DNA from 4 places in the Bradyrhizobium sp. USDA 10063 genome. Region 1 is predicted to be linked to each of the others. Evidence: predicted binding sites of a transcription regulator. Region 1 holds the regulator's gene; each other region holds the start of a gene.
What was found. Region 1 encodes PhoB, which activates phosphate uptake and scavenging genes when phosphate is short. Its sites were predicted from a motif close to TGTCATNNANCTGTCAT; they were not measured.
Positions count from the first base shown of each region.

Region 2: a site for PhoB is predicted at 2,726-2,742, ahead of ugpB (sn-glycerol-3-phosphate ABC transporter substrate-binding protein UgpB). Genes of this name have one in related genera too.
Region 3: a site for PhoB is predicted at 2,864-2,880, ahead of phnC (phosphonate ABC transporter ATP-binding protein). Genes of this name have one in related genera too.
Region 4: a site for PhoB is predicted at 1,837-1,853, ahead of ACVJGD_RS30080 (DUF2794 domain-containing protein). Genes of this name have one in related genera too.

Region 1 is NZ_JBSSGP010000002.1:4,982,586-4,987,424, forward strand. It holds gene argF (ornithine carbamoyltransferase) at 1-222, opposite strand, end outside; partial or broken gene ACVJGD_RS25595 (acetylornithine transaminase) at 219-1,431, opposite strand; gene ACVJGD_RS25600 (GcrA family cell cycle regulator) at 1,923-2,438, shown strand; gene phoB (phosphate regulon transcriptional regulator PhoB) at 2,592-3,299, opposite strand; gene phoU (phosphate signaling complex protein PhoU) at 3,410-4,126, opposite strand; gene pstB (phosphate ABC transporter ATP-binding protein PstB) at 4,138-4,839, opposite strand, start outside.
Region 2 is NZ_JBSSGP010000002.1:5,641,855-5,646,693, reverse strand. It holds gene ugpE (sn-glycerol-3-phosphate ABC transporter permease UgpE) at 1-241, opposite strand, end outside; gene ugpA (sn-glycerol-3-phosphate ABC transporter permease UgpA) at 241-1,122, opposite strand; gene ugpB (sn-glycerol-3-phosphate ABC transporter substrate-binding protein UgpB) at 1,351-2,670, opposite strand; gene ACVJGD_RS28820 (CaiB/BaiF CoA transferase family protein) at 2,925-4,130, opposite strand; gene ACVJGD_RS28815 (organic hydroperoxide resistance protein) at 4,288-4,713, opposite strand.
Region 3 is NZ_JBSSGP010000002.1:7,633,240-7,638,078, forward strand. It holds gene hemC (hydroxymethylbilane synthase) at 1-37, shown strand, start outside; gene ACVJGD_RS37860 (DUF1045 domain-containing protein) at 215-949, opposite strand; gene ACVJGD_RS37865 (alpha-D-ribose 1-methylphosphonate 5-triphosphate diphosphatase) at 957-2,150, opposite strand; gene ACVJGD_RS37870 (chloramphenicol acetyltransferase) at 2,147-2,803, opposite strand; gene phnC (phosphonate ABC transporter ATP-binding protein) at 2,984-3,799, shown strand; gene phnD (phosphonate ABC transporter substrate-binding protein) at 3,878-4,813, shown strand.
Region 4 is NZ_JBSSGP010000002.1:5,898,450-5,903,288, reverse strand. It holds gene ACVJGD_RS30090 (Bax inhibitor-1/YccA family protein) at 1-650, shown strand, start outside; gene ACVJGD_RS30085 (N-acetyltransferase family protein) at 857-1,402, shown strand; gene ACVJGD_RS30080 (DUF2794 domain-containing protein) at 1,454-1,825, opposite strand; gene ACVJGD_RS30075 (DUF1223 domain-containing protein) at 2,261-3,019, opposite strand; gene acnA (aconitate hydratase AcnA) at 3,184-4,839, opposite strand, start outside.

The sequences.
Region 1 (4,839 bases):
CGATTCACCGCCGAGCTGGCGCATGCCGACATCGAACGATACCCGCGTGCGGGTCGAGGGGCGCTCGAAGATCATTGCCAGCGTCTTGCCCTCGAGCGGCTTCGTAGCTTTCTCATGCGCCTTCAGTCTCGCCTTCATGGCGGTGCCGGCGGCAAGCATGGCGCGCAGCTCGTTCAGCGGCATCTCGCTGATATCGAGGAAATGACGGGGCATCGTGCTCATTGCCCCGCTGCCTTCTTTGAGGGGTCGCTGGAGAGCGCAGCGCAGGCGCGCTCGAGGCAGGCGATGGACTGCTCGATTTCGGCCTCGCCGACGATCAGCGGTGCGAGGAAACGCACCACGTTGTCGCCGGCGCCGACCGTGAGCAGCTTCTGCTCGCGCAGGGCGTTGACGAGGTCGCCCGAAGGCACCACGGCCTTGACGCCGATCAGAAGCCCCTCGCCGCGCACTTCGGATAGAATGGACGGATAGCGATCGACCACGGAGGCGAGCTTCTGCTTGAGCAGGAGCGACATCTTCTGCACGTGATCGAAGAAGCCGGGCTGCAGCATCACGTCGAGCACGGCGCTGGCGGCCGCGACCGCAAGCGGGTTGCCGCCGAAGGTCGAGCCGTGCGAGCCCGGCGCCATGCCGGACGCGGCTTCCGCGGTCGCGAGGAAGGCGCCGATCGGAAAGCCGCCGCCGAGCGCCTTGGCGAGCGACATCACATCAGGCGTGACCCCGACGCGCTTGTAGGCGAAGAGCTCGCCGGTGCGGCCCATGCCGGTCTGCACCTCGTCGAAGGCGAGCAGCAGGCCGTGCTCGTCGCAGAGCTGGCGCAGCGCCTTGAAGAAGGCTGGCGGCGCACTGCGCACACCGCCTTCGCCCTGCACCGGTTCGATCAGGATGCCCGCGGTCTGTGGACCGATCGCGCGTTTCACCGCTTCGATGTCGCCGTGCGGCACCTGGTCGAAGCCGTCCATCGGCGGACCGAAGCCCTCGAGATATTTGGCGGCGCCGGTCGCGGCGAGCGTCGCGAGCGTACGGGCCGTGGAAGGCGCCGTCGAAGGTGATGATGCGATAGCGTTCCGGGCGCCCCTTCGAGAAGTGATAGTGGCGCACGAGCTTGATCACGCCCTCCATCGCTTCAGCGCCGGAATTGCAGAAGAACACGAGGTCCGCAAAACTCTGCTCGCACAGCCGCGCGGCCAGCTTCTCGCCGTCCGGGCTCTTGAACAGGTTCGACATGTGCCAGAGCTTTGTCGCCTGTTCCTGCAGCGCCTTCACCAGATGCGGATGGGCGTGGCCGAGCGCGTTCACCGCGACGCCGGAGGTGAAATCGAGATAGCGCTCGCCCTTGGTCGAGATCAGCCAGCAGCCTTCGCCGCGCTCGAAGCCGAGATCGGCCCTGGCAAAAACGGGAAGCAGATGCGACGTGGCGCTGTCGGTCATGGCGATCACTGAAGAGTTTCAGACAAGCCTTTTCAGATAAGCCCTGGCGGCGTGAGGCACGCGGCTAGATGCTCATCCAGCGAAAACAAAACGTGCCGCCTTTGCAGGGCGGCACGTAGAGGCATTCTATGCGCGCGGCGGGTGCTGTCAATCGCCACGAAGCCGCCAAGCTGCGCTGCAAAGTACAGGTATTCCGTAGCTTTCCGGTGTGGTGGAAAAGCCCGATTGCAATCCCTAAATGTCGGAACATGTGGACGCACAGGCGCGGACTCTTGCGCCAGAGTCACGCCATATTGTAGCGTCTGGGCTGTCGGGTACGACATCTCGTGCGGCGGTTTTGATCCCAAGAGTTCTCTGTGTGCAGCGTACACGTTCGGGCGCGCTTTTCGCGCCCGGCGAGCCTTAAGGGATTCTGCCCGCAGGGATTTTTGAGATTTGGCATCGCAGCGCCGTCCAAGGATCGGCCGGCGCAACGCGAAGGGAAACATGCGATGACGGTATTGACCTGGTCCGACGAACGCGTCGAGCAGTTGAAGAAGCTCTGGGAAGCCGGGCTTTCGGCGAGCCAGATCGCTGCGGAACTCGGCAACGTGACGCGCAATGCGGTGATCGGCAAGGTTCATCGGTTGGGCCTGTCTGGCCGCGCCAAGAGTCCCGCTGCGGCAGCGCCGCGGCAGCGCAAGGCGCGTCCCGCACAGCCGATGATGCGGGTGGCGCGACCGGTCTCCCGCGGCAACACCGCGCTCGCCCATGTCTTCGAGGTGGAGGTGGAAGCCGACCCGGTCGCCTATGACAATGTGGTGCCGATGAACCAGCGCCTGTCGCTGCTCGAATTGAACGAGGCCACCTGCCACTGGCCGGTCGGCGATCCCTCGAGCCCGGAATTCTTCTTCTGCGGCGGCAAGGCGCTTCCCGGCCTGCCCTATTGCGCGCACCACTCGCGGGTCGCCTACCAGCCGGCGGCCGACCGCCGCCGTCCGACAGCCAAGCCGTCACACGGCAAGTAAGCCGGGTTGCATCAACGAATGTCGTCCCGCGAACGCCGGGACCCATAACCACAGGTGTTCGTGGTTACTGCCCGCTGGGGCCCAGCGTGTTCAAACAAATGGCTGCGGTGGTTATGGGTCCCGGATCAAGCCCGGGACGACGAGTCAGCGATCTTACGATGGCTCGGCCTTCGCGAAGCGATCATCCAGCGCGTAGCCGGCGCCGCGCACGGTGCGGATCGGGTCCTGCTCGCGGCCGGGATTGAGCAATTTGCGCAGGCGGCCGATGTGGACGTCGACGGTGCGCTCGTCGATATAGATGTCGCGGCCCCAGACGCTGTCGAGCAATTGCTCGCGGCTGAACACGCGGCCCGGATGCTCCAGGAAGAACTCCAGCAGCCGATATTCGGTCGGGCCGAGATCGATCGGCCGGCCCGAGCGCGCGACGCGGCGCTTCTCGCGATCGAGTTCGATGTCGCCATAGGTGAGCACGGTGGCGAGCCGCTCCGGGCTTGCCCGACGCAACAGGCCCTTCACCCGTGCAAGCAGCTCGGGCACCGAGAACGGCTTGACGATGTAGTCGTCGGCGCCGGTAGCCAGCCCTCTCACGCGCTCGCTTTCCTCGCCGCGCGCGGTCAGCATGATGATCGGGAGCTGCTTGGTCTCGGGCCGCGCCCGCAGGCGGCGGCACAGCTCGATGCCGGAGAGCCCCGGCAGCATCCAGTCGAGCACGACAAGGTCGGGAATGCGTTCCTTGAGCCTTGTGTCCGCATCGTCTCCACGGGCGACCGTTTCGACATCATAGCCTTCTGCATCGAGATTGTAGCGCAACAGCGTCGTCAGCGCTTCTTCGTCTTCGACCACCAGAATGCGAGCGCTCATCGGCTTGGCTTCTCCTATAGCGGGACGACTCTCTGCTCAATCGTCATCCCGCTCGTCAATGTTTGAGCATGATCCTGTCGGAAACCGGGTTCGGTTTTCCGGATCGTGCGCTAGTTACCTGGAACAGTGGTAGCGAACGTCGTCATATCCCCCTTCGGACGCTTGTCGGTCATCTGCTGACCCTCGATCATGTAGAAGACCGTTTCAGCGATGTTCGTGGCGTGGTCGCCGATCCGCTCGATGTTCTTGGCGCAGAACATCAGGTGGATGCAGAACGAGATGTTGCGCGGATCTTCCATCATGTAGGTGAGGAGTTCGCGGAACAGCGAGGTGCAGATCGCGTCCACTTCCTCGTCGCTCTTCCAGACGTTCATCGCCGCCGGCAGATCGTGCGCGGCATAGGCGTCGAGCACGGATTTGACCTGCGACAGCACGAGGTCGGTCATGTGCTCCAGGCCGCGGATCAACTTGAGCGGCTGGAAGTCGTTTTCCAGCGCGGCGACGCGCTTGCCCATGTTCTTGGCGAGGTCGCCGATCCGCTCGAGGTCGGTCGCCACCCGCATCGCGCCCACGATCTCGCGCAGGTCGACGGCCATCGGCTGGCGGCGGGCGATCGTCAGCACGGCGCGCTCTTCGATCACGCGCTGCAGGCTGTCGATCTCGATGTCGGAAGCGACGACACGCTTGCCTAGCGCGATGTCGCGGCGGATCAGCGCATCGACGGATTCGGTAATCATCCGTTCGACCAGCCCGCCCATCTCCGCGACCAGGCGGGTCAGTTCCTGAAGATCGCTGTCGAACGCCTTGGCGGTATGTTCAGAAGCCATGATGTCCCTCCTCAGCCGAACCGGCCGGTAATGTAGTCCTGGGTGCGTCGATCGCTCGGCGAGGTGAAGATCTTGCTGGTGTCGTCGAACTCGATCAGTTCGCCCAGATACATGAAGGCGGTCTTGTCTGAGACGCGCGCCGCCTGCTGCATGTTATGCGTGACGATCGCGATCGTGTAGTCCTCCGACAGCTCCTGGATCAATTCCTCGACCTTGGCGGTCGAGATCGGATCGAGCGCCGAGCAGGGCTCGTCGAACAGGATCACTTCGGGCCGCACCGCAACCGTACGGGCGATGCAGAGGCGCTGCTGCTGGCCGCCGGAGAGGCTCAGGCCGGAGGCGTTGAGCTTGTCCTTGACCTCGTTCCACAGCGCGCCGCCGCGCAGGGCCTTCTCGACGCGCCCGTCCATTTCGGACTTCGAGATCTTCTCGTAGAGGCGGATGCCGAAGGCGATGTTCTCATAGATCGTCATCGGGAACGGCGTCGGCTTCTGGAACACCATCCCGATCCGCGCCCGCAGCAGGTTGAGGTCGAGCTTAGGGTCAAGGATGTTGGTCTGGTCCAGCATCAACTGCCCGGTGGCGCGCTGGCCCGGATAGAGATCGTACATCCGGTTGAAGATCCGCAGCAGCGTTGACTTGCCGCAACCGGACGGACCGATGAAGGCGGTGACGCGGTTGGTTCCGAGCGTCAGGTTGATGTTCTTCAGCGC
Region 2 (4,839 bases), 660 kb from region 1:
AGTTGAGCAGCATCGTGCCGACCGGCTCGCGGGTCGAGCCGCTCGTGCCGACGAAGATGGTCTGATAGTAGGTTGCCAGGAAATGTCCGCCCGGCAAGAGCGACATCTGGCCGTTGGCGATGACGGCGTTTTCCTGGGTGGACGCAACGATGGCGAGATAGACCGGAAACGCCACGATCGCGATGCCGATCCACAGGATCGCATGCGCGACGTACCGCTGGATGCCTTCCTGCTCGACCATCAATAAGTCACCTTGTGTTCGACGAAGCGGAACTGGATCGCCGTGAGGCCGATGACGATGCCCATCAGGATCACCGATTGGGCTGCGGAGCCGCCGAGATTGCCGCCGAGCAGGCCGTCGACATAGACCTTGTACACCATGGTCTCGGTCGCCTTCGCCGGTCCGCCGCGCGTCATCGTGTCGATGATGCCGAACGTGTCGAAGAAGGCGTAGACGATGTTGACGACCAGGAGGAAGAAGATGGTCGGCGACAGCAGCGGGAAGGTCACCGTCCAGAACCGCCGCATCGGGCGCGCGCCATCGATCGCGGCCGCCTCGATCACGCTTCTTGGAATGCTCTGCAGGCCTGCAAGGAAGAACAGGAAATTGTAGGAAATCTGCTTCCAGGCGGCGGCGAGAATGATCAGGAGCGCGGCCTGATTGCCGTCGAGCAGCGGATTCCAGTCGATGCCCATGCCGCGCAATCCGCGCGCCAGGATCCCGAGTGAGGGGTGCAGCATGAACACCCAGAGTACGCCGACCACCGGGGGCGCGACGGCATAGGGCCAGATCAGCAGCGTGCGATACAGCGTGCCGCCGCGCAGCGGCTTGTCGGCCATGACAGCCAGCAGCAGCGCAAACGACAGCGACGAGAACGCGATGGCGAAGGAGAACACGAAGGTCCTGACGATCGCCGCCCAATAATCCGGCTGGCTCAGGATGTCCTGATAGTTCTCGAACCAGACGAAACTGGTCGAGAGCCCGAACGCATCCTGAAGCAGGAAGGATTGCAGCACCGCCTGCGCGGCCGGCCAATAGAAGAAGATCAAAACGATCGCGAGCTGCGGCGCGACCAGCGCATAGGGCAACAGCTTCGACTGGAAGACCGACTGCTTCTGCATGACACCCCAAGCAAGGCGGGCCGCATCGTGCGGCCGGCCTGATCCTCAGCGTATGATTGTAGCTCCGAAATCAGCCGTCGTCCCGGGCTTGACCCGGGACCCATAACCACAGGCGGCTGTGGTGACGAAGACTCGGAGTTGGAGCTTGGTTCAACAACGGAGTTCGGTGGTTATGGGTCCCGGGTCAAGCCCGGGACGACATTGAGGTGCGAAAATAAAACGCGAGACTCAGCGCACCGCGGTTTTTTCAAACTGCCGGAGCATCTGGTTGCCGCGCTCGACGGCGGCATCCAGCGCCTGCTTGGCGGTCTTCTTGCCGGCCAGCGCCTGCTCGATTTCCTCCGCCCAGATGTCGCGAAGCTGGACCATGTTGCCGAGGCGCAGGCCGCGCGAGTTCTCGGTCGGCTCCTTGTTGGTCAGTTCCTTCAGCGGCGTCTCGAGGTAGGGCTGATCCTTGTAGAAGCCGTCCGCCTTGGCCTTCTCGTACGCGGCCTTGGTAATCGGCAGATAACCGGACGCCTTGTGGATCTCGACCTGGCGGTCGGTGTTGGAGAGGAACGCCAGGAACTTGGCGACGCCCTTGTATTCCTCGGCCGTCTTGCCACCCATCACCCACAGCGAGGCGCCTCCGATGATGGAATTCTGCGGCGCGCCCTTGGCGTCCGGGTAGTAGGGCATCGGCGCATTGGTCCACTTGAACTTGGCCTGCGACCTCACATTGCCGAAGAAAGCCGACGAAGTCAGGAAGATCGGGCACTCGCCCGAGGTGAAGCGGCCCTCTCCGGTGTTGGTGCGGCCGGAATAGTCGTAGGTCTTGTCCTTCTGCAACTCGATCAGCTTCTCGAGGTGCTTGACCTGCAGCGGCCCGTTGAACTGCAGCACGGTGTCGAAGCCGTCGAGCCCGTTGGCCTTGCTGGCCAGCGGCACGTTGTGCCAGGCCGAGAGCTGCTCGAGATTGACCCAGGTGACCCAGGCGTTGGAGAAGCCGCAATTGCTGTAGCCCGCGGCCTTCAGTTTTTTGGCCGCGTCGAACACTTCCGGCCAGGTCTTCGGGATCTCGGCAATGTCAGCCTTCTTCAAGGCGTCGAGATTGACCCACATCACGGTCGAGGACGAGTTGAAGGGGAAGGACAGCATCTCCCCTTTCGAGGTCGAGTAGTAGCCGGTGATCGCAGGCAGGTAGCTTTTGGGGTCGAATTTCTCGCCGGCCTCCTGCATCAATTTGTAGACCGGCTTGATGGCGCCGGTTGCCGCCATCATGGTGGCGGTGCCGACCTCGAAGACCTGCATGATGTGGGGCGCATTGCCGGCGCGGAATGCGGCGATGCCGGCGTTCATCGTGTCGGCATAGCCGCCCTTGTAGGTCGGAACGACCTTGTACTCGCTCTGCGATGCGTTGAAGTCGTTGGCGAGCTTGACCACGACATCATTGTTGCCGCCGGTCATGGCGTGCCACCACTGGATCTCGGTCACCGCAAATGCGGGCGAGGCGCCGAATGCCAGCGTGGCCGCAACGGCTGCTGCAGCGCCAAATGCTCGAAAAGCCATCAAAACTCCCTCCCGTTAGGCCGCCATTTCGATTTAGTTGCGCTAGCAGCGCGGAATGACGGGCAAATGACCGTATAAGCGAGGACCCGGGTACCAGGGAAGCCGGACCAAGGACGGAGGCACGAAAAAGCAGCACACATCCTTTGGCCCGGCGAATGCCGGGCCCCGGATTCATGATCAGCAATCTTGGAGCCAGCAGCCGCCGCAGCCAACGGGATGGGCCGGGGTTACTGCCCTGGCTAAGGCCGGAACGATCAGCGCTTCCGCTCAGGTCCGCAGACCACGCCCTTGGCGACCAGGGCCTCGACTTCGGCCTGCGAGTAGCCGAATTCGCCGAGCACCTCAGTGGCGTGCTGGCTGAACTTGGGCGGGGTGCGGCGCAGGCTGGGCTTGGTGCGTTCCAGCCGGATCGGCGATGCGACGCCCTTGTACCAGTCCTTCGCGATGATATCGCCACGATAGATTGTGTGCGGATTGGTCAGCGCCTGGTCGATCTTCTGCACCGGGCCCGCCGGCAGGCCGGCGGCGAGCAGGCGGTTGCAGAAAGGCTCGGCCTCATACTGGCTGAACACAGCGGCAAGCTCGGCGCGCAGCGCGTCGCGGTTGGCGATGCGGTCCTTGTTGCGGGCAAAGCGCGGATCGGTGCCGAGCTCGGGCTTGCCGATCTCCTTGGCCAGTTTGCGGAAGGTGCCGTCATTGCCGACACCGATGAAGATGTTGTCGGTCTTGGTCGGGAAGATCGCGTACGGAACGAGGTTCGGATGCTCGTTGCCGGTGAGACCAGGTGGCTTGCCGTGCATGAAGTAGTTGGCCGTGTGCGGATGCATGATCGCAAGGCCGGTCTCGTACAGCGTGGTCTCGAGGAACTGACCGACGCCGGAGCGTTGCCGCTCCGACAGCGCCATCAGGATGCCGATCGCCGCGTAAAGCCCGGTGGTGATGTCGACCAGCGGCACGCCGATCCGCATCGGGCCGCTCTGCGGCGAGCCGGTGGCGGCGATCATGCCGGTCATCGCCTGGATGATCGCATCATAGCCGGGATTGCCGCCGCGCGGGCCGTCGGCGCCGAAGCCGGAGATCCGGCAATGCACCAGCCGCGGAAATTTCGCGCGCAGCACGTCGTTGCCGATACCCCATTTGTCGAGCGTGCCCGGCTTGAAATTCTCGATCAGAACGTCGGCGCCTTCGAGCAGCTTCATCAGCACGGCACGGCCGCCTTCGGAGGCGAGGTCGAGCCCGATCGAGCGTTTGTTGCGGTTGATGCCGACGAAATAGGCCGCGTCCTCATCGTGAAAGGGAGGGCCCCAGTCGCGCACTTCGTCGCCGGCAGGCGGCTCGACCTTGATCACGTCGGCGCCATGGTCGGCGAGAATCTGCGTGCAATAGGGACCGCCGAGCACGCGCGTCAGGTCGATCACGCGCAGGCCGGCCATCGCGCCTGCGACCGCTTCTGAACTCATGGAAAACCTTCGCTCACGTCAAACAGATGGAGGGCTTGTCCAGAGCTAGCGGTCTTCGCACGCGGCGGCAATGCCTTATCGCGCGTCGCGGGCATGCCGCACACCGATCGCAACGCGAATAGCCCGCCGGGTGCGGCGGGCTATTCCGCCATGCGGATTACACCACGTTCAGGCGTACATCGACATTGCCGCGCGTGGCGTTGGAGTAGGGGCACACCTGGTGGGCCTTTTCCACCAGCGCCGCGGCGTCCGCGCGCGCCAGCCCCGGCAGCGAGATGTCGAGCGCGATATCGAGGCCGAAGCCGCCTTCCGAGCGCGGCCCGATGCCGACCGTCGAGGTCACCGAGGCGTCGGCGGGCACCTTCGGGCCGCCCTGCGAGGCCACGAACTTCATCGCGCCGATGAAGCAGGCGGCGTAGCCGGCCGCAAAGAGCTGTTCGGGGTTGTTGCCGGCGCCGCCTCCGCCACCGAGCTCCTTCGGGGTGGTGAGCTTGACGTCGAGCGCGCCATCGAGCGTTGCGGCGTGGCCGTCGCGGCCGCCGGTGGCCTTGGCGCTGGTCTTGTAGAGCACGTTCACGGACATGGGTGTCTCCCTGATCAACGGTTTCGACGCCATTTATATTGCAGACAATTAGATTGTGTACAATATAAAATGCATGGCCTCACATTTAATTGTTCGCAATTGAATGCGCGGCCGCGCCGGCCCACA
Region 3 (4,839 bases), 2.7 Mb from region 1:
CATCGCCCGCACAAGGCCGGAAGAGACGGACGAGTAAGCAAAGAACGGTAGGGTGGGCAAAGCGCAGCGTGCCCACCATTCACCTGCGAAGACTCTCTCCATGTCGTCCCTGCGAAAGCAGGGACCCATAAGCACAGGATGTGGTTGTGGCGCGAGCAAGCAGTTACAGCGGAGCACGCCACAGACGCCTGTGGGTATGGGTCCCGGGTCCCGGCTACGCCAAGGGGCTTCGCCGCGGCGCGCAAGCCCGGGACGACGGGAGTGCGCGTAGCGGCCAATGCGCGATGATGCGGAAGCGCGAGGCTGCATCGTCCTGGCGAAATAGCGCCAGCCGGTCGATCGCCAGCGTTGCAAGTCGCACAGACGCAAAGCGCTCTCGCAGCATCGGCACCACGACTTCATGGCGCTCGGCTTCCAATCGCCCGGTCAGCGTCATGTGGAAGCGGAATTCTTCCATCACGTAGGGATAGCCCCAGCGGTCGAGATATTCGACCTGCCGCGGCGTCAATCGCTCGGGATTCCGCCGTGCGCGATCCGCTGGCGTCAGCGGCGCGCGGAATGAGTCGAAGTCGTGCGTGACGTCGGCCGCGAGCTGCTGCAACTCTGCCGACGGTCTTGCCGGGATCATCGCGATGAAGCCGCTGATCGAATCGATGATAGGTTCGATTACGGGAATTTGCCGCGGCGTATCGGCGAAAGCCTCGCATGCCCCAGCCAAATCGGCCTCGGTCTTGCGCTCCGCCAGCGTAATCGGCGCCTTCAGCGTGGCATGAAAGCCGTATTTGCGAGGGTCTTGTGTGATCTCGCGCCAGTCCGGCGGCAAGCCCCGGGGAAAGGGCAGGTCGCCGCCATGATAGGCATCGTAGCCCAGCATCTCGGCGCCGAAGCGATCGAGCGCGCTGCTGGGTGCGGCGGCGTAGTAGAGGGCATAACGGGGATAGTTGGCCATCGTCGCGTCAAGCGGCAGCAACCGCCTTGCGCGGTGCTGTGGAATAGGTGAGCCGGCTGGCATCGGCCAGATGCACGAGACGTCCCGCCGATATCACCGCAACGATGCGCGGCCGCAGCGGCACCTTGTCATCGACGATGATCATGTCGGCGCGGCGACCTTCGGCGAGCACGCCGCGGTCGTCGAGCCCGGCGGCGCGCGCCGGCGCTGCCGAGATCAGGTCCCACGCCTTTTCCAGCGGCAGAACGCCATCAGCGGCAAGCCGGAAGGCCGCGAGCAGTTGCGCTGGATAGTAATAGTCCGAGGCCAGCACCGAGCAGAGGCCCTTGGCGATCATGTCGGACGCCTTGGTCCAGCCGGTATGGCTGCCGCCGCGCACGACGTTCGGCGCGCCGTACACGATGTGATCGCCGGCCGCCGCCGCTTCGCGCGCGGTCTCTTCGTTGACAGGGAATTCGGCGATGCCGACGCCCTGGTCGCGAAACGCCTTGCGCATCTCGGGGCTGTTGTCGTCATGCGAGAGCATGCGGACATTGGCCGAACGCGCCGCGACGGCGAGGCGGGAGACCGAGGCCGGCACATCGTTCGCGCGCGACACCACGCGTGCGACCAACTGGTCGAACTGCTCAGCCGAAAGTCCGGTGCGCTCCACCATCCGGTTGCGCTTCCGTGGCTTTGCCAGGTCCCCAATCGTCCCGTCCATATGGTCGTTGAACGCGAACAGGTCGACACGACCCTCCGCGAGCCAGCCGATGATCTCCGCTTCGGCGTCGAGATTGTAGGTCTCGTGGCGCAGATGGAAGCGCGTGTCGGCGGCAAGCTGCGGGCGCATCTGCTCGATCGCCTCCAGCAGCCTCCGCGCATTGTCGGCGCTGCGCAGGCCCGGCTCCCACGACCAGGTGGTGGCGTGGAACACCGTCGTGATGCCGTTTGAGATCGCCTGCCGGTCGCTGTCAGCGAGCGCCACGTCGATCGGGAAATCGACACCGGCACGAGGCATCATCTGCCGCTCGAAGGCGTCGCCATGCAGATCGACGATGCCCGGCAGCACCTTCAGATCCCGTGCATCGATGCCGAGCGCGCCGTGGCTGTCTCCATCTCCGCCGAGGGCTGCGATGTCGCGGCCCGCGGTCCGCAGCCGCGTTTCGACGATTCCGCCTTCAACCAGCGCCTTGCCGCGTTCGATGATAATGTCAGTCACGAGATGGCACTCCGGCGGGCTGTTGGCGCGTTCAGCGCTTCATACTTTGCGAGGAAGTCCTCGACAACCAGCTTGCGGAAATCCGGCAGCGCCTGACGCAACATTTCGTGATCCCAGTCCCACCAGGCGAGCGCAGCAAGGCGGCTGGTGATGTCGTCGGGAAAGCGCTTGCGAATCGGCCGCGCCGGATTGCCGGCGACGATGGTATAGGCGGGGACATCCTTGGTCACGATCGCGCCAGCCGCGACCACCGCGCCGGTTCCAATCGAGCGCCCGGGCAGGATGATGGCGCCATGTCCGATCCAGACGTCATGGCCGATATGCACACGGTGCTCTCGGCGCCAGGCGAAGAATTCGGCCTCGTCATGTTCGCCGGGGAAGTACGCGCTGGCGCGATAGGTGAAATGCGCCTGTGACGCACGGTGCATCGGATGATTGCCCGGATTGATCCGGGTCATCGCGGCGATCGAGCAGAATTTACCGATCGTCGTGTAAGTGAGCTGCGCATCATTCACGACGTAAGAATAGTCGCCCATCGTAACTTCGAGCAGGCTGGTTCGCGCGCCGACCTCGGTATAGGCCCCAAGCTGGCTATCCCGCACCGAAGCGGTGGGATCAACCGTCGGTACAACGGAAAGCATCTTGCCGGCCATCTTCGCCTCTCGAATGGTTGCGGGGGAACGCACGTCTTCGATGTGCTTCATAACATCAGCGTGACAGGTGTGTGACATCGCCGGCGCTGTGCACGATTGCCGCACTGCAACGCGTTCGTCACACAACTGTAATGCGGTGACGTTAGCCGTTAGCCGACGTGACGGGTTTCGGAGCACTGCATGCTGGTGGTGGAAGGTTTGACGTGCCGTTTCGGTACAAAAGCCGCGGTGGACAATGCTTCGTTCTCGGTTCAGCCCGGTAGTTTCGTCGGTGTGATCGGCCGCTCGGGCGCCGGCAAGTCGACATTGCTGCGGATGGTCAACCGTCTCGCCGACCCGACCGAAGGCCGTATCCTGTTCGAAGGTGTCGACGTCACCGCACTGCGCGGCAAGGCCCTGCGTCAGTGGCGGGCGCGTTCGGCGATGATCTTTCAGCAGTTCAATCTGGTCGGCCGGCTCGACGTGCTGACCAATGTGTTGATGGGCCGCCTTGCCGAGATCCCGTCCTGGCGCTCGCTGACCCAGTTTTGGCCCGACGAAGACAGGGCGCTTGCGATGTCGGCACTCGAGCAGTTCGACATGGCGCAGTTCGCGGCCCAGCGCGCCGACCAGCTCTCCGGCGGCCAGCAGCAGCGCGTGGCGATCGCCCGCGCACTGGTGCAGGAGCCCGACATCATCCTCGCCGACGAGCCGATCGCCTCGCTCGATCCGCGCAATACCAAGATCGTGATGGATGCGCTGCTGCGTATCAACAAGCATTTCGGCATCACCGTGCTCTGCAACCTGCATTCGCTCGATCTGGCGCGCAGCTATTGCGACCGCCTGATCGGCATGGCGGCAGGCCGCGTGGTGTTCGATGGTCAGCCGTCGATGTTGACCGATCACATCGCCCGCGAGCTCTACGATCTCGAGGCCAATGATGTCATCGGCGGGGCGCCAATGCCCGCGCCCGATGCCGCAACAGCTCCGGCGCTCGGCACCGCAGCCGCGGCCTGAACGTCGCAACCTTATCCAGGGAAAGCCGCTGCAGTGTGCAGTGGCCTAACAGGCGTTGCCACAACACAGGGGTAAACCATGATCACTCGTCGCATCATTCTCGCCGGCGCCGCCGCGCTCGCGTTCACCGCGTCCGCCTCGGCGCAGGACTGGAAGGCAAAATATCCGGAGCTGACCTTCGCGGTCGTGCCGGCCGAAAACGCTTCCGGCGTCACCGAGCGCTGGACGCCGTTCGTCAACTATCTCTCCAAGGAGCTCGGCGTGAAGGTCACGCTGCGTATCGCCAACGACTATGCCGCCGTGATCGAGGGCCAGCGCTCCGGCAACATTCAGATCGCAAGCTACGGTTCGGCCTCCTTCGCCCGCGCGCGGCTGACCGGCGTGAAGACAGACGCCTTCGCCAACGACATCAACGCCGACGGTTCGACCGGCTATTATTCGGTGTTCTTCGTCAAGGCGAACAGCCCCTACAAGACCCTCGATGACGTGAAGGGCAAGAACCTCGGCCTCGTCGATCCGAACTCGACTTCGGGCAATAACGTGCCGCGCTTCGAGCTCAACAAGAACGGCATTCCGGACGCCGAAGCCTATTTCAGCAAGGTCGTCTTCACCGGCAGCCACGAGAACGCGGTTCTCGCGCTTTCGCAAGGAACGGTCGACGTCGCCGCCAACCAGTGGACCAGCGACAATGACTCCACGCTCGCCCAGATGCTGCACAAGGGCATGCTGAAGAACGCGGACGGCTCGCCGATGAAGAAGGATGACTTCCGCATCATCCACAAGTCGGCAGAGATCATCAACGGGCCCTATGCCTACAACTCGGATCTTCCCGACGACCTGAAGGCCGCGATCGCGAAGGCCTTCTTCGATGCGCCGACCAAGGACAAGGCGATGTTCGACAAGCTCTCCGACGGCCAGAAGAAGGGCTTCCATCCCGCGACCACCAAGGATTGGGATGGCACGATCGAGCTGATCAAGTTCGTCGACGCCCTGCGCAAGAAGAAGGCGTCCTGATCGGTCGACACGAATACGCAGGCCGG
Region 4 (4,839 bases), 920 kb from region 1:
TCGCAGCGCTTGGCGTCTATATGGCGGCGGTGACGGGAGATCCGTCCGCAGCCGTCGCGAAGTTTGGCAGCGCCTATCTGACGCAGTTCGGCTATGCGATGTTTGTCAGCCCGCTGAAGTGGCTGTTCATCCTCGCGCCGCTGGTGATGGTGTTCGTAATCTCGGCCGGCATCAACCGGCTGCAGCCCGCGACTGCCCAGCTCCTGTTCTGGGTATTCTCGGCGCTGATGGGCCTGTCGCTGTCGTCGATCTTCCTGGTGTACACGCATACCTCGATTGTGCGGGTGTTCTTCATCACCGCGGCGACCTTCGGTGCGCTCAGCCTCTACGGCTACACCACCAAGCGTGACATGAGCGGCATGGGCTCGTTCCTGTTCATGGGCCTGATCGGCATCATCATCGCGAGCCTGGTCAACCTGTTCCTGGCGAGCTCGGCGCTGCAGTTCATCGTTTCGGTGGTCGGCGTGCTGGTGTTCGCGGGCCTCACCGCCTGGGACACCCAGCGGCTGAAGAACGACTACATCTACGGCTACGCCTCGCAGGGTGGCGCGATAGCCGAGCGTGCGGCGATCACCGGCGCACTCTCGCTCTACCTGAACTTCATCAACCTGTTCACGCTGCTCCTGCAGCTCCTCGGACAGCGCGACTAAGCGCCTCCGGTAGAACCAAGATAAAAGCCCCGGCCTTACCGCCGGGGCTTTTCGTTTGTGCCCCTCCTCCGTCATGCGCGGGCTCGTCCCGGGCATCCACGTGCTTTGTAACCATTGGCGAGAAAGGCGTGGATGGCCGGGTCAAGCCCGGCCATGACGGACAATGAGAGCGTTGCTCCCGTTAAACCTGCTGTTATCCTCGCCACATGTCCGCCACAGAGATCAGGCCCGCCACCGAGGCCGACCTTCCCGCCGTCACCGCGATCTACGAGCAGGCCGTGCGCTTCGGCACGGCGACGTTCGAGCTCATTCCGCCCGATCTTGCGGAGATGACACGACGATACAGGGTGCTGACGGACGGCGGTTTCCCCTATCTCGTCGGCGTCCTCGAGGGTCGTGTGGTAGGCTACGCCTACGCCGGCGCCTACCGCCCGCGTCCGGCCTATCGCTTCACGGTGGAGAATTCGATCTATCTGGATCCCTCGATCCACCGCCGCGGCATCGGCCTGCAACTGATGCAGCAGCTGATCGCCGAATGCGAGGCGCGCGGCTACCGTCAGATGATTGCGGTGATCGGCGATTCCGCTAATGCCGGCTCGATCGGCGTTCACGTCAAAACCGGTTTCACGCTGATCGGAACCCACCCCAGCGTCGGGCTCAAGTTCGGCCGCTGGCTCGACACGGTGATGATGCAGCGCGCGCTCGGCGACGGCGCGACCACGGTGCCGACCGAAGATCCGGGACGGCGTTAGATCCGTAGCCGGATAGAGCGCAGCGCAATCCGGACCACGAAGATGCCGGCGCTACACCACTGCCAGCTTGCGGTCGATCACGAGCAGCACGCGCTCCAGTTCATGGCCGCGGCGCAGGATCAGGCCGGTCGCCGAGATCACGCTGTACATGCCCTGCTTGCGGGCAAGCCGCGGGTCCTTCTCGATGCGATAGATCGGGACTTCGGAGGAGCGGCGAAACACCGAGAACACGGCGCGCTCCTTCAGGAAGTCGATGGCGTAGTCACGCCATTCGCCATCGGCGACCATGCGGCCATAGAGATTGAGGATGCGATTGAGTTCGAGACGATTGAACGTGACGCGGTTCTGTAGCGGGCTGGTAACGGCGGGCCGCGCCGCCGCGCGAAGCCCGCTTGGATCGGTGTCCTCCGATATCGATATCATCAAGCGCCTCCTGTCATCCACCTGACATGATTGCGCTAACCGGCCAGCGCCGCAAGGGTTCATGGCTTGCCACGCGACGTATGGGAAGATTTTCCAGAGTCACAGGATCGTTAGAAAGAATCTTATTGCTGCCCCACTTCCGCCCATCGCCCGCCCCGCTGCCCTGCGAGAAGGAAATCCTGCGTTGGCCCGGTCCTTTCGGTTCCGGATTCCTCAGCCCCCAGCCCCCCGGGGCCGTCGGGATCGGGCCTGTTCGCAGGGGAGTTAACTCCCTTTTGACTGGGCCAACGAGAGTTGGTCCTTTTCTTTTTTGGGGTTCCATCTCTCCAAGCCGGCCGGCGCATCGCGCGCTCAGCGTGAATCCGATTAGAGGTGATGGAGCGCGATTCGCGAGGTCGTGCCCCGCGATGACGAAAGTGGATTTGGGCTCGAGCTTTAGTGCAGCGGCGTCATGGCTGCGCCGAGCATCGGGCCCGGCTTGTCGCGATTGCCGTCCTGAACATAGACAACGGCGGCATCGACGCCCTCGCGCGAGATGTTCTCGATCGGCACGGTCCAGCTTCCCGCGCTGCCATTCCAGTCGCCGACCTTCAGGAGATTACGCACCACGTTGTGGTAGGTGATTTCGCGGCCGCGATTCTCGCCGCGCCCGATCGAGATCGGCACCGCCTTGGAGATCGAGCAGATCCAGACTTCGCCATGGCGGACGCGCGGCGCGCTGCTCGCCGCCACCGAGACATTGATCTGCTTGCCGGACAGCGACATCGTCACCGGCACCGACATCACGCCCTCGGTCGCGGTATCCTTGATCGCCGTCTCGATGCCGACGCGGTCGCTGCCGATCACCTTTGCCGATCCATTGACGATGACTTGCGGCGTATAGACGTCGCGGTCGCCGCGCACATGCGAATAGGCCTTCTGGCGCGCGCTGAAGCGCGAATCGGCCAGCGTGTCCTTCCAGCCGAGATAATCCCAGTAATCGATCGGCATGCTGAGCGCGATGACATTCGGGTCCTTGGCGAGCTCGCCGATGATCTTGTCGGCGGGCGGGCAGGACGAACAACCTTGCGAGGTGAAGAGCTCGACCACCGCACGCGGATCGGCGTGAGCGGGTCGGATGATCGCGATAATGGCGCAAACACTGAGCGCACCGGACCAAAGCGAAAGACGATTATAGGCCATCATCGCTGACATAGTGAGAACCGATCGTGATGATTTCCATCCGTACTTGTACGGGGCATGAGAGACGATCCTGGAGAGTATGCATGCCCCTGACGTGCGAAAGCGGCCTTTTTCATAGGCCGCCCGCATTTCTCTAGCCATTCACGTAGCAGTGAGGCACTGATCACAAATCCGCGTTACGCCGCGAGTTTGCGCAGCACGTAGTGCAGGATGCCGCCGTTGCGATAGTAATCGAGCTCATCGAGCGTATCGATCCGGCAAAGCAGCGGGACATGCTGCACTGAACCATCGCTGGACGTGACGTCCGCCGTCAGCATCTGCCGCGGCTTCAAATCGCCCTGCAAGCCACGAATCGTGACCTTCTCGTCGCCCTTGATGCCGAGCGACTGCCAGGACGTGCCCGGCTCGAAGGTGAGTGGAAGCACACCCATGCCCACCAGGTTGGAGCGATGGATGCGCTCGAAGCTCTGGCAGATCACCGCGCGAACCCCGAGCAGTCGGGTGCCCTTGGCGGCCCAGTCGCGCGAGGAGCCGTTGCCGTACTCGGCGCCGGCAAACACCACCAGCGGCACGCCTTCCGCCTGGTACTTCATCGCGGCATCGTAGATCGACATCTGCTCGCCGTCGGGCCAGTGCTTGGTGTTTCCGCCCTCCGGAATGTTGCCGTCGGCGCCCTTGAGCATGAAGTTCTTGATGCGGATGTTGGCAAAGGTGCCGCGCATCATGACTTCATGGTTGCCGCGCCGCGTGCCGTACTGGTTGAAGTCGGCCGGCCGCACCTGATGCTCGCTCAGGAACTTGCCGGCGGGCGAAGTCAGCTTGATCGAGCCGGCCGGCGAGATGTGGTCGGTCGTGATCTTGTCGCCGAACATGGCGAGGATCCGCGCCTCGACGATGTCGGTGATCGGCTCGGGCTCCTTCTTCATGCCCTCGAAATAGGGCGGGTTCTGCACATAGGTCGAGCTCATGTTCCAGCGATAGGTTTCGCTCTCGACCGTCTTGATCTTGCGCCAGTTGGTGTCGCCCTTGAACACGTCAGCGTATTTCTTCTTGAAGATCGACGCGGTCACGAACTTCTTCATGAAGGCGTTGATTTCCTTCGCGGTCGGCCAGATGTCCTTCAGGTAGACCGGCTTGCCGTCCTTGCCCTCGCCGATCGGCTCGACCGCCAGATCCTTGGTCACGGTGCCCGCCAGCGCATGCGCCACGACCAGCGGCGGCGAGGCGAGATAGTTCGCCTGCACGTCGGGGCTGACGCGGCCTTCGAAGTTGCGGTTGCCCGACAGTACGGCGGCGGCGACGATGCCGTTGTCGTTGATCGACTTCGAAATCTCTTCCGGCAGCGGGCCGGAATTGCCGATGCAGGTGGTGCAGCCGAAGCCGACCAGGTTGAAACCGACCTTGTCGAGATCGGCCTGCAGGCCGGAATTCGCGAGATATTCCGCCACCACCTGGCTGCCCGGCGCGAGCGAGGTCTTCACCCAGGGCTTCGCCTTGAGGCCCTTGGCAACCGCATTGCGCGCCAGCAGGCCGGCGCCGATCAGCACGCTCGGGTTTGAGGTGTTGGTGCAGGAGGTGATCGCCGCGATCACGACGTCGCCATGGCCGAGATCGAAATTGCGGCCATCGACCGGATAGCGCTTCGCCGCATCGTCCGCCTTCTTGTATTCGCTGGTCAGCGCGGTCGCGAAACCGGTCGCGACCGTCGGCAACGCAACGCGGCCTTCGGGACGCTTCGGTCCGGCCATCGACGGCACGACGTCCTTGAGATCGAGCGTCAACGTTTCCGTGAAAACCGGATCAGTCGATTTCGCCGTGCGGAACAGGCCCTG